2 regions of the Pantoea sp. C1E2 genome follow, and region 2 is predicted to be linked to the other one. Evidence: predicted binding sites of a transcription regulator. Region 2 holds the regulator's gene; the other holds the start of a gene.
The links. Region 2 encodes CRP, which controls carbon source genes, mostly activating them, when cyclic AMP is high. Its sites were predicted from a motif close to ATGTGANNNNNNTCACAT; they were not measured.
Positions count from the first base shown of each region.

Region 1: a site for CRP is predicted at 1,623-1,640, ahead of idnD (L-idonate 5-dehydrogenase). Genes of this name have one in related genera too.

Region 1 covers NZ_JBSZHT010000002.1:3,985,965-3,990,394, reverse strand. Annotated here, with positions in the region: gene ACXI0A_RS18880 (FAD-dependent oxidoreductase) at 1-1,238, opposite strand, end outside; gene idnD (L-idonate 5-dehydrogenase) at 1,701-2,732, shown strand; gene idnO (gluconate 5-dehydrogenase) at 2,742-3,506, shown strand; gene ACXI0A_RS18865 (gluconate:H+ symporter) at 3,586-4,430, shown strand, end outside.
Region 2 covers NZ_JBSZHT010000002.1:4,178,947-4,183,376, reverse strand. Annotated here, with positions in the region: gene argD (bifunctional acetylornithine/succinyldiaminopimelate transaminase) at 1-324, shown strand, start outside; gene ACXI0A_RS19965 (YccS/YhfK family putative transporter) at 325-2,400, opposite strand; gene crp (cAMP-activated global transcriptional regulator CRP) at 2,459-3,091, opposite strand; gene ACXI0A_RS19955 (OsmC family protein) at 3,395-3,799, shown strand; gene ACXI0A_RS19950 (phosphoribulokinase) at 3,843-4,430, opposite strand, start outside.

The sequences.
Region 1 (4,430 bases), 190 kb from region 2:
CCGCCAATCTGCGCGTCCGCTTCATACAATGTCACCTGATGGCCGCGCTCGGCCGCCTGTAGCGCGAACGCCATGCCCGCCGGACCGGCACCGACCACCGCGATCTGTTTATGCTGCTCCGCAGGGATCACTGGCATCAGGGTTTCGTGGCAGGCACGTGGATTCACCAGACAGGAAGTGACTTTGCCGACAAAGATCTGATCGAGACAGGCCTGATTACAGGCGATGCAGGTATTGATGGCATCCGGCTGTCCGGCCTGGGCTTTGCGCACAAAGGCCGCATCGGCAAGAAACGGGCGCGCCATCGACACCATATCGGCAATGCCATCGCGCAACAGTGATTCCGCCACCTGCGGATGGTTGATACGGTTAGTGGCGATCACCGGCACCGACACCGCCTCACGCAAATGCTTTGTCACCCACGCAAACCCGGCACGCGGCACGCAGGTGGCGATGGTGGGAATGCGCGCTTCGTGCCAGCCAATGCCGCTGTTGAACAGGGTGACGCCACGCTGCTCCAGCGCCTTTGCCAGCGTCAGCGTCTCTTCCAGTGAGCTGCCGTTATTCACCAGATCGAGCATCGACAGGCGGAAGATAATAATAAACGCTGGGCCGACCGCCTCGCGCACCGCCTGCGTAACCTCCAGTGCAAAGCGCCGACGGCGATCCACATCCCCGCCCCATTCATCATCACGGTGATTGGTGTGCGCCACCAGAAACTGATTAATCAGATAGCCTTCAGATCCCATGATCTCAACGCCATCATATCCGGCCTGCTGGGCTAATTTAGCGCACTGGGCGAAGTCAGCAATGGTCTGGCGAATCTCGGCATCACTGAGTTCGCGCGGTGTGAACGGGTTAATCGGAGCCTGTAATGCAGACGGCGCCACCAGATCGCGCTGATAGCTGTAGCGTCCGGCATGCAGAATCTGCAGCGCAATTTTGCCGCCTTCCGCATGCACCGCATCAGTGAGGGTGCGATGCCATTCACATTGGCTTTCCTGATTGAGGATTGCGCCACCGTGCGCCACCACGCCTTGTGCGTTCGGCGCGATGCCGCCGGTGACAATCAGCGCCACGCCCTCCCGCGCGCGTTCCGCATAAAACGCCGCTGATCGTGCAGCGCCGTCAGTGTGTTCTTCCAGTCCGGTGTGCATCGAGCCCATCAGAAAACGGTTCTTTAATTGGGTAAATCCCAGATCCAGCGGGGCAAACAGGTGGGCGTAATGCTCAGTCATGAACACAGTCTCGGAAAGTGGTCGGATGAGTTAACTTTAGCGGGAATTGGTTTGGATGGAAATTCGCGGTGTTCAGGCTGTGAGAAACCTCAAAAAAAGCAGGGCGACAGGTCGCAGGCGAAAGGTTCGGAACGCTTTCGTCTGGCACGGGAAGAGACCTGTACACCCTGAAACAGTTTGAAGATGAGGGCTAATGGATTAGCTCTTTAGTTATGACTCCTGTCAGACTCAATCCCGGGTGAGGGTGCGGCGATAATGGCATAGCTCGATCCCGCTTTTCCCCAGAGACTGGTCTTGGTTTTTCCCGGCAAACAGTGATCCCGCTTCCATCTTCAGTACGAGCAGTTCACGTTCCAGGTAACAGCTATTTCGTAACATGATTTAGAGTGATCTGGTTCACAGTTTTCAGCGCCCGATCCCGCTTTGATAGCCCCTATTGCAACAGCAACAAATGGGGAAACCATGAATATCGAAACGCAATCCTGCGTGATTACCGGGAAAAAACAGGTCAGCGTCGCACCGCAACAGGTGAAATGGGACGGCACAGGCACGCTGGTGCGTATTACGCGCGGCGGCATTTGTGGATCTGACCTGCATTACTATCAGGAAGGCAAAGTCGGTAGCTTCGAGGTCAAAATGCCGATGATCCTCGGACATGAAGTGATTGGCCATGTGGTGAAGAGCGACAATCCTGACCTGAAGCCAAATCAGAAAGTGGCGGTCAATCCGTCCAAACCGTGCGGCGAGTGCAAATACTGCCAGCGCGATCAGGAAAACCAGTGCACCTCGATGCGCTTCTTCGGCAGCGCCATGTATGTGCCACATGTTGATGGCGGCTTCACCCAATACAAAGTGGTGGACAGCAAACAGTGCGTGCCATTCCCACAGGATGCCGATGAAACCGTGATGGTGTTTGCCGAGCCGCTGGCGGTGTGCATTCATGCCACGCATCAGGCGGGCGATCTTACCGGCAAGCACGTGTTCATTTCCGGCGTCGGTCCGATTGGCTGCTTGATTGCGGCGGCGGCGAAAGCGCGCGGTGCCGCTTCTGTGGTGTGCAGCGATATCAGCGAACGTTCGCTGGAGATGGCGCAGCAGATGGGTGCGACCGATGTGATCCACGCCGCTGAAGGCGATTTCACGCCGTATCTGGCTGACAAAGGCTTTTTCGATGTGGCGTTTGAGGCCTCTGGCCATCCTTCCTCACTGCAACGCTGTCTCGATGTGGTGTGCGCTAAAGGCACGCTGGTTCAGGTCGGCATGGGCGGCACCATCCCTAACTTCCCAATCATGGCGCTGATCGCCAAAGAGATTCAGCTGGTCGGTTCCTTCCGTTTCACCCATGAATTCAATACCGCCGTCGAGTGGCTGGCGAACGGTGTGGTCAACCCGCTGCCGCTGTTTAGCGGTGAATACGATTTACAGGACATCGACGCGGCCTTGCAGTTTGCTGGCGATAAAACCCGTGCGGCGAAAGTCCAGTTAACCTTTTAAGGAGCAGTGATGAGTCAGTTATTTTCCCTTGAAGGCAAGCGTGTATTACTCACCGGTTCGGCGCGCGGCATTGGTTTTCTTCTGGCGCGTGGTTTAGGTGAAGCCGGCGCGGAAGTGATCGTCAACGCCACCACGGAGCAGGGTGCAGAGCAGGGCGCGGCGAAACTGCGTGAGCTGGGCTTACGCGCCCATGCCAAAGCCTTTGATGTGACGCAGTCTGCGCAGGTACAGCAGGCGGTGGATGAGATTGAAGCCGAATGGGGCCCGATTGATATTCTGGTAAACAACGCCGGGATCCAGCGCCGCCGTCCGTTCCTCGAATTCCCGGAGCAGGACTGGAATGACGTGATTGCCGTTAACCAGACCGCGGTGTTCCTGGTCTCTCAAACCGTGGCGAAAAAAATGGTCGATCGCCAGCGCGGTAAAATCATCAATATCGGTTCGATGCAAAGCGAACTGGGCCGCGACACCATCACGCCTTACGCGGCTTCCAAAGGGGCCGTCACCATGCTGACGCGCGGGATGTGCGTCGAGCTGGCGCGCCATAACATCCAGGTGAACGCCATTGCACCGGGCTACTTCGTCACGGAGATGACCCAGGCGCTGGCGGACGATCCGGCCTTTACCGGCTGGCTCACCAAACGCACGCCAGCGGCGCGTTGGGGTAAACCAGAAGAACTGATCGGTGCCGCGGTGTTCCTCGCCTCAGGTGCTTCTGATTTCGTGAATGGTCACTTGCTGTTTGTTGATGGCGGTATGCGCGTCGCCGTGTAATGCCATGGCGCGGCTGGCATTTTCGCCGGGCCGCGCCTAAACCTTAATCACCCCTCTGTATTCCTAAGGATAATAAAAAATGCCAATAACCATTATTGTGCTGGGTGTGATACTGCTGCTGGTATTGATGATTGTATTTAAGGTCAACGGCTTTATTGCGTTGGTGTTTGTCTCGGCGGTGGTCGGTATTGCCGAAGGGATGACGCCGCTCAACGTGATGGCCTCGATCCAGAAAGGTATCGGTTCGACGCTCGGTGGATTAGCGATGATCCTCGGCTTCGGTGCCATGCTCGGGCGATTAGTCTCGGATACCGGTGCGGCACAACGCGTGGCCACTACGCTGATTGCCGCCTTTGGTAAAGAGCGGCTGCAATGGGCGCTGGTGGTCACCGGACTGATCGTCGGTCTGGCGATGTTCTATGAAGTGGGCTTTGTGCTGCTGCTGCCGCTGGTGTTCACCATCGTTGCTGCTGCCGGTTTGCCGCTGCTGTACGTCGGCGTGCCGATGGTGGCTGCACTCTCGGTCACGCACTGCTTCCTGCCGCCGCATCCTGGTCCAACCGCGATCGCCACCATCTTTGGCGCGAACCTCGGGACCACGCTGCTGTACGGCATGATCATCACCATCCCGACGGTGATTGTGGCCGGTCCGATCTTCTCGAAATTCCTCAAGAGCTTTGAGAAGTCGCCGCCGGAAGGCTTGTACAACCCGAAAATCTTTACCGAAGAAGAGATGCCAGGTTTCGGTATCAGTATCTTTGCCGCCATCATCCCGGTGGTGCTGATGGCGATTGCTGCGGTGTTTGAGCTGACTACGCCAAAAGAGAACCCGCTGCGTCAGTTCTTCGAGTTTATCGGTAACCCGGCGGTGGCGCTGTTTATTGCCGTGGTGATCGCGGTGTTGACGCTGGGTCTGCGCAACGG
Region 2 (4,430 bases):
GACATCATCAACACCCCTGAAGTGCTGGGTGGTGTGGAAGCCCGTCGTCAGCAGTTCGTTGAAGCGCTGCAGGCGATCGACAGCAAATACGATCTGTTCAGTGAGATTCGGGGCAAAGGTTTGCTGATTGGGGCAGCGCTGAAACCGCAGCACGCCAGCAAGGCGCGCGACATTCTCAACGCATCAGCCGCAGAAGGATTGATGATCCTGACCGCCGGCACCGATGTGATTCGTTTCGTGCCGTCATTGGTGATCGAACCGACCGATATCGAAGAAGGCATGGCGCGTTTCGCCAAAGCCATTGAGAAAGTGCTGGCTGCCTGATTAGCTTTTCGGGCGCAGTACTTTGAGCCAGCTGCCATGATGTGGCCGCTGGCTCCACGCCATTGAAGAGATGGTGTGCATGACGTTCAGATGTTGCAGAATCCGCTTCACATGCTGTTCCACAATCGTCACCGGCCCCTCATTCAGATTCTCCGGCGCTTCCAGAATATTGCTGTCATTGCCTGGTCCGTCATAGGCTAGTCGCTGCTGACAGCGCTGCAGCGCAATTTCACAGGATTGCAGATAACGCTCCGCCAGTTTGGGCGTCAGCATGGTGTGCTCACGCGCCAGAATCGTCATTGCGTTGAGATGCTCAACGATAAACTGACTGTGCGTCACCCACATGCGCATATCTTTCAGGTACTGCGCATTAAAGCCCGGCTCGCTGGATGCCTGATTCAGGGAGTTAAACAGCGCATTGTGCGCCTGATTAACCTTCATGCGTTGATACGCCAGCTTTTCGGGGGATTGCTCCGGCCCCAGCAGCATTCTTAGCGCTTCCTGATAGGCATCCAGTGCATCATGTGCGTTGCTGCGCAGCAAGCCACTCTGCCACTGCGGCCATAGCCAAATCATGCCGGCAAAGGCGATCAGGCAGCCCATCAGTGTGTCCATCATGCGCGGTAACAGGAACTGCGCGCCGTTCAGCGACAGCAGCTGCAGCGAATACACTGCCGTCACGGTAAAGCCAATCATCGACCAGCCGTAATACTTGCGCGTCACCAGATAGCTGGCGAGGGTGATGGCCAGCATAAACAGCAAGGTGATCGATTCGGGCACCGCCAGCTGCAGCGAACCGGCCGCGATCAGCAATCCGGCAAAGGTGCCCAACGCACGGTGCTGAATGCGTACCCGTGTGGCGCTGTAGCCATTCTGGCTGACGAACATAATGGTCATCAGAATCCAGTAGGGCTTGGGAATATTGAAGAACAGCGCCAGCGCACTGCCAAACATCAGCATCACCGAGATACGCGCGGCGGTGCGCAATGCGGCGGATTTCAGCGACAGATAGCTGCGCAGCGCCGGAAACAGCGGCAAACGGCGCTGGCGATCGGCCATCAGGTCACGGGTGTACAACGGCTTCTGGGTGCGCAGCACGCGAGCGATACGGCTGAAGTGGTAATAGCAGAAGTTACCCACCGGATTATCGGGGTTTTGACGCGCAATCTTCTCCAGCGCACCGAGCTGCTTCTCCATGTGAAAACGATCGGGCAACTGATGATAGAGAATGGCATCGGCCAGCAGACGCAGGCGCGCAGAGATAGTTTTCGCATTCCAGCGGATCACCGCTTCGGCGTGACTCTGTTCCACCAGCTTCTGCACCTCTTCCGGCTGGTGCAGGCTCACCGAGATGTGTTCCTGCAAATCCAGCGCCACCTGGAACGCGCGCGTCAGGCGTTTGTGGCTGTTATCACGACTGGCCGACAGCATATGCATTTGCTGATAACAGGTGGTGATCAGATCAACGGCTTTTTGCTGGCGTGCCAGCAGCGGTGGTAATGCCTTTTCCGGATCGGTGAGCTGCGTCAGCAGGGTATATTTGGCATCGCAGTAATCCGCCAATTCCCGATACAGCAGGCTAAGGGTTTCACGCATCGGCTGCTCTTTCCACAGCCAGAACCAGAACCAGTTAAACAGGCCGTACCATAGCGTGCCACCGATATACAGTAGCGGCGGCACCCACATGGGCATGCGTCCAACCAGGCTGAGGCTAAAGATGGCGGCAATCAGTGTGGCGGGCAGCAAGCGACCGTGCAGTGGGCTGATTTCGCCGGTCACGCCTATCAGCAGCGGCAGCACGAATAGGATCAGCGGTAAAGGAATCGCGTCACTGGTGAGAAATTGGATCAAAAAGCTGGCGGTGGCAAACAGGGAGCCGCCGACAATCAGGCGTTTGAAGAAGCGTTTATGCGGGGTATCGAGACCCGCCATGTTGCAGCAGGCAGGCACTAAGGAGAACAGCAGGCCTTTTTGCAGATCGCCAAACAGCCAGCCAAGAGCCACAGGCAGGCACAGCACCAGCGTTTGCCGCAGTGCGTAGTTGACCTCAGGATGATAGATGATTCGGCGCCACATCAGCTCATCGCAAACAAAAACGGCGCGATGTTGCCATCACGCCGTGGGTGATAAGAAATTAGCGGGTGCCGTAGACGACGATGGTTTTACCGTGTGCGGAGATCAGGTTCTGATCTTCCAGCATTTTCAGGATACGACCCACGGTTTCGCGTGAGCAACCCACGATTTGACCAATCTCCTGACGGGTGATTTTGATTTGCATCCCGTCCGGGTGAGTCATCGCATCTGGTTGTTTAGCCAGATTAAGCAGCGTTTGCGCGATACGGCCCGTCACATCGAGGAAGGCAAGGTTGCCCACTTTTTCGGAGGTGACTTGCAGACGACGCGCCATTTGCGACGAGAGTCGCATTAAAATATCCGGGTTTACCTGAATCAGCTGACGGAATTTTTTGTAGGAAATTTCAGCCACTTCGCAGGCACTTTTCGCACGTACCCAGGCACTACGTTCCTGACCTTCTTCAAACAGGCCGAGTTCGCCGATGAAATCTCCCTGATTGAGGTAGGAGAGGATCATCTCTTTGCCTTCTTCATCTTTGATCAGTACCGCGACGGAACCTTTCACGATGTAGTACAGCGTTTCCGCTTTCTCACCCTGATGGATGAGTGTGCTTTTGGACGGATATTTGTGAATATGGCAATGGGACAGGAACCATTCGAGTGTAGGGTCTGTTTGCGGTTTGCCGAGAACCATTCGCTATTATCCTCTGTTGTAATCGTGCCCAAAATACAGGGGGCAGTTTTCCCTGTCAGGCGGTGTAATCGTAGAGCGCTTCCAGTAAAGGAAAATTATTTCCGGGTGATTCTTAAGCTACGCTTTTGATTCTTCCCGCCTTCGTCTGTTATGACGAAAATATTTTCAGCACTGTTTGTAGCACAGCTTTTGCAAGCTGTCTTCTGTTGTCTCGCTTCAGCAAAGGGCAGATGTGTCTGGATTGCTGTTTATCAAGTGAAAGCGTACTCTGGCGGCAAAACCGCCACTTCAGGAGAAAGAATAATGCAGGCACGAGTGAAATGGGTGGAAGGGCTGACCTTTCTCGGAGAATCCTCATCAGGCCATCAGGTATTAATGGACGGTAACTCGGGCGACAAAGCGCCGAGCCCGATGGAGATGGTTTTGATGGCAGCTGGCGGCTGTAGCGCGATTGACGTGGTGTCGATCCTGCAAAAGGGTCGAAATGACGTGGCTGACTGCGAGGTGAAACTCACCTCCGAGCGCCGTGAAGAAGCGCCACGTATTTTCACGCAAATCAACCTGCATTTTATCGTTAGCGGCAAGGCGCTAAGCGATAAAGCGGTCGCGCGGGCTGTCGATCTGTCGGCGGAGAAGTATTGCTCGGTGGCGATCATGCTCGGCAATAGTGTGAAAATGACGCACAGTTACGAAGTGATTGAGCGATAGCATCAGCGGGCGGCCAAACGGCCGCCGCTACAGAATTTCTGGATTATTCAATCCGTTTACCTTCAATCAGCCGCTGCACCAGTGGCGTCATGATTAACTCCATCGCCAGACCCATTTTACCGCCCGGCACCACCAACGTGTTCATATGTGAAATGAACGAGCCCTGGATCATCGCCAGCAGATAAGGGTAAGCAATGCCTTCCAGTCCACGGAAGTGAATCACCACAAAACTTTCATCGAGCGAAGGGATTTCACGTGCGGCAAACGGGTTGGAGGTGTCAACGGTCGGCACGCGCTGGAAGTTGATATGGGTGCGTGAGAACTGCGGCGTGATGAAGTTGATGTAATCCTCCATCGAACGCACCACCGAATCCATCACCGCTTCGCGCGAATGGCCTCGCTCGCCGGTGTCGCGCACCAGCTTTTGAATCCACTCCAGGTTGACGATCGGCACCACACCGACCAACAGATCGACATGCTCCGCCACGTTCTGCTGCTGCGTGACGACGCCGCCATGCAGTCCTTCATAGAACAACACATCGGTGTTTTCCGGCAACGGCTGCCAGGGCGTGAAGGTGCCGGGCACCTGATTCCAGGGCACAGCTTCATCATAGGTGTGCAGATATTTGCG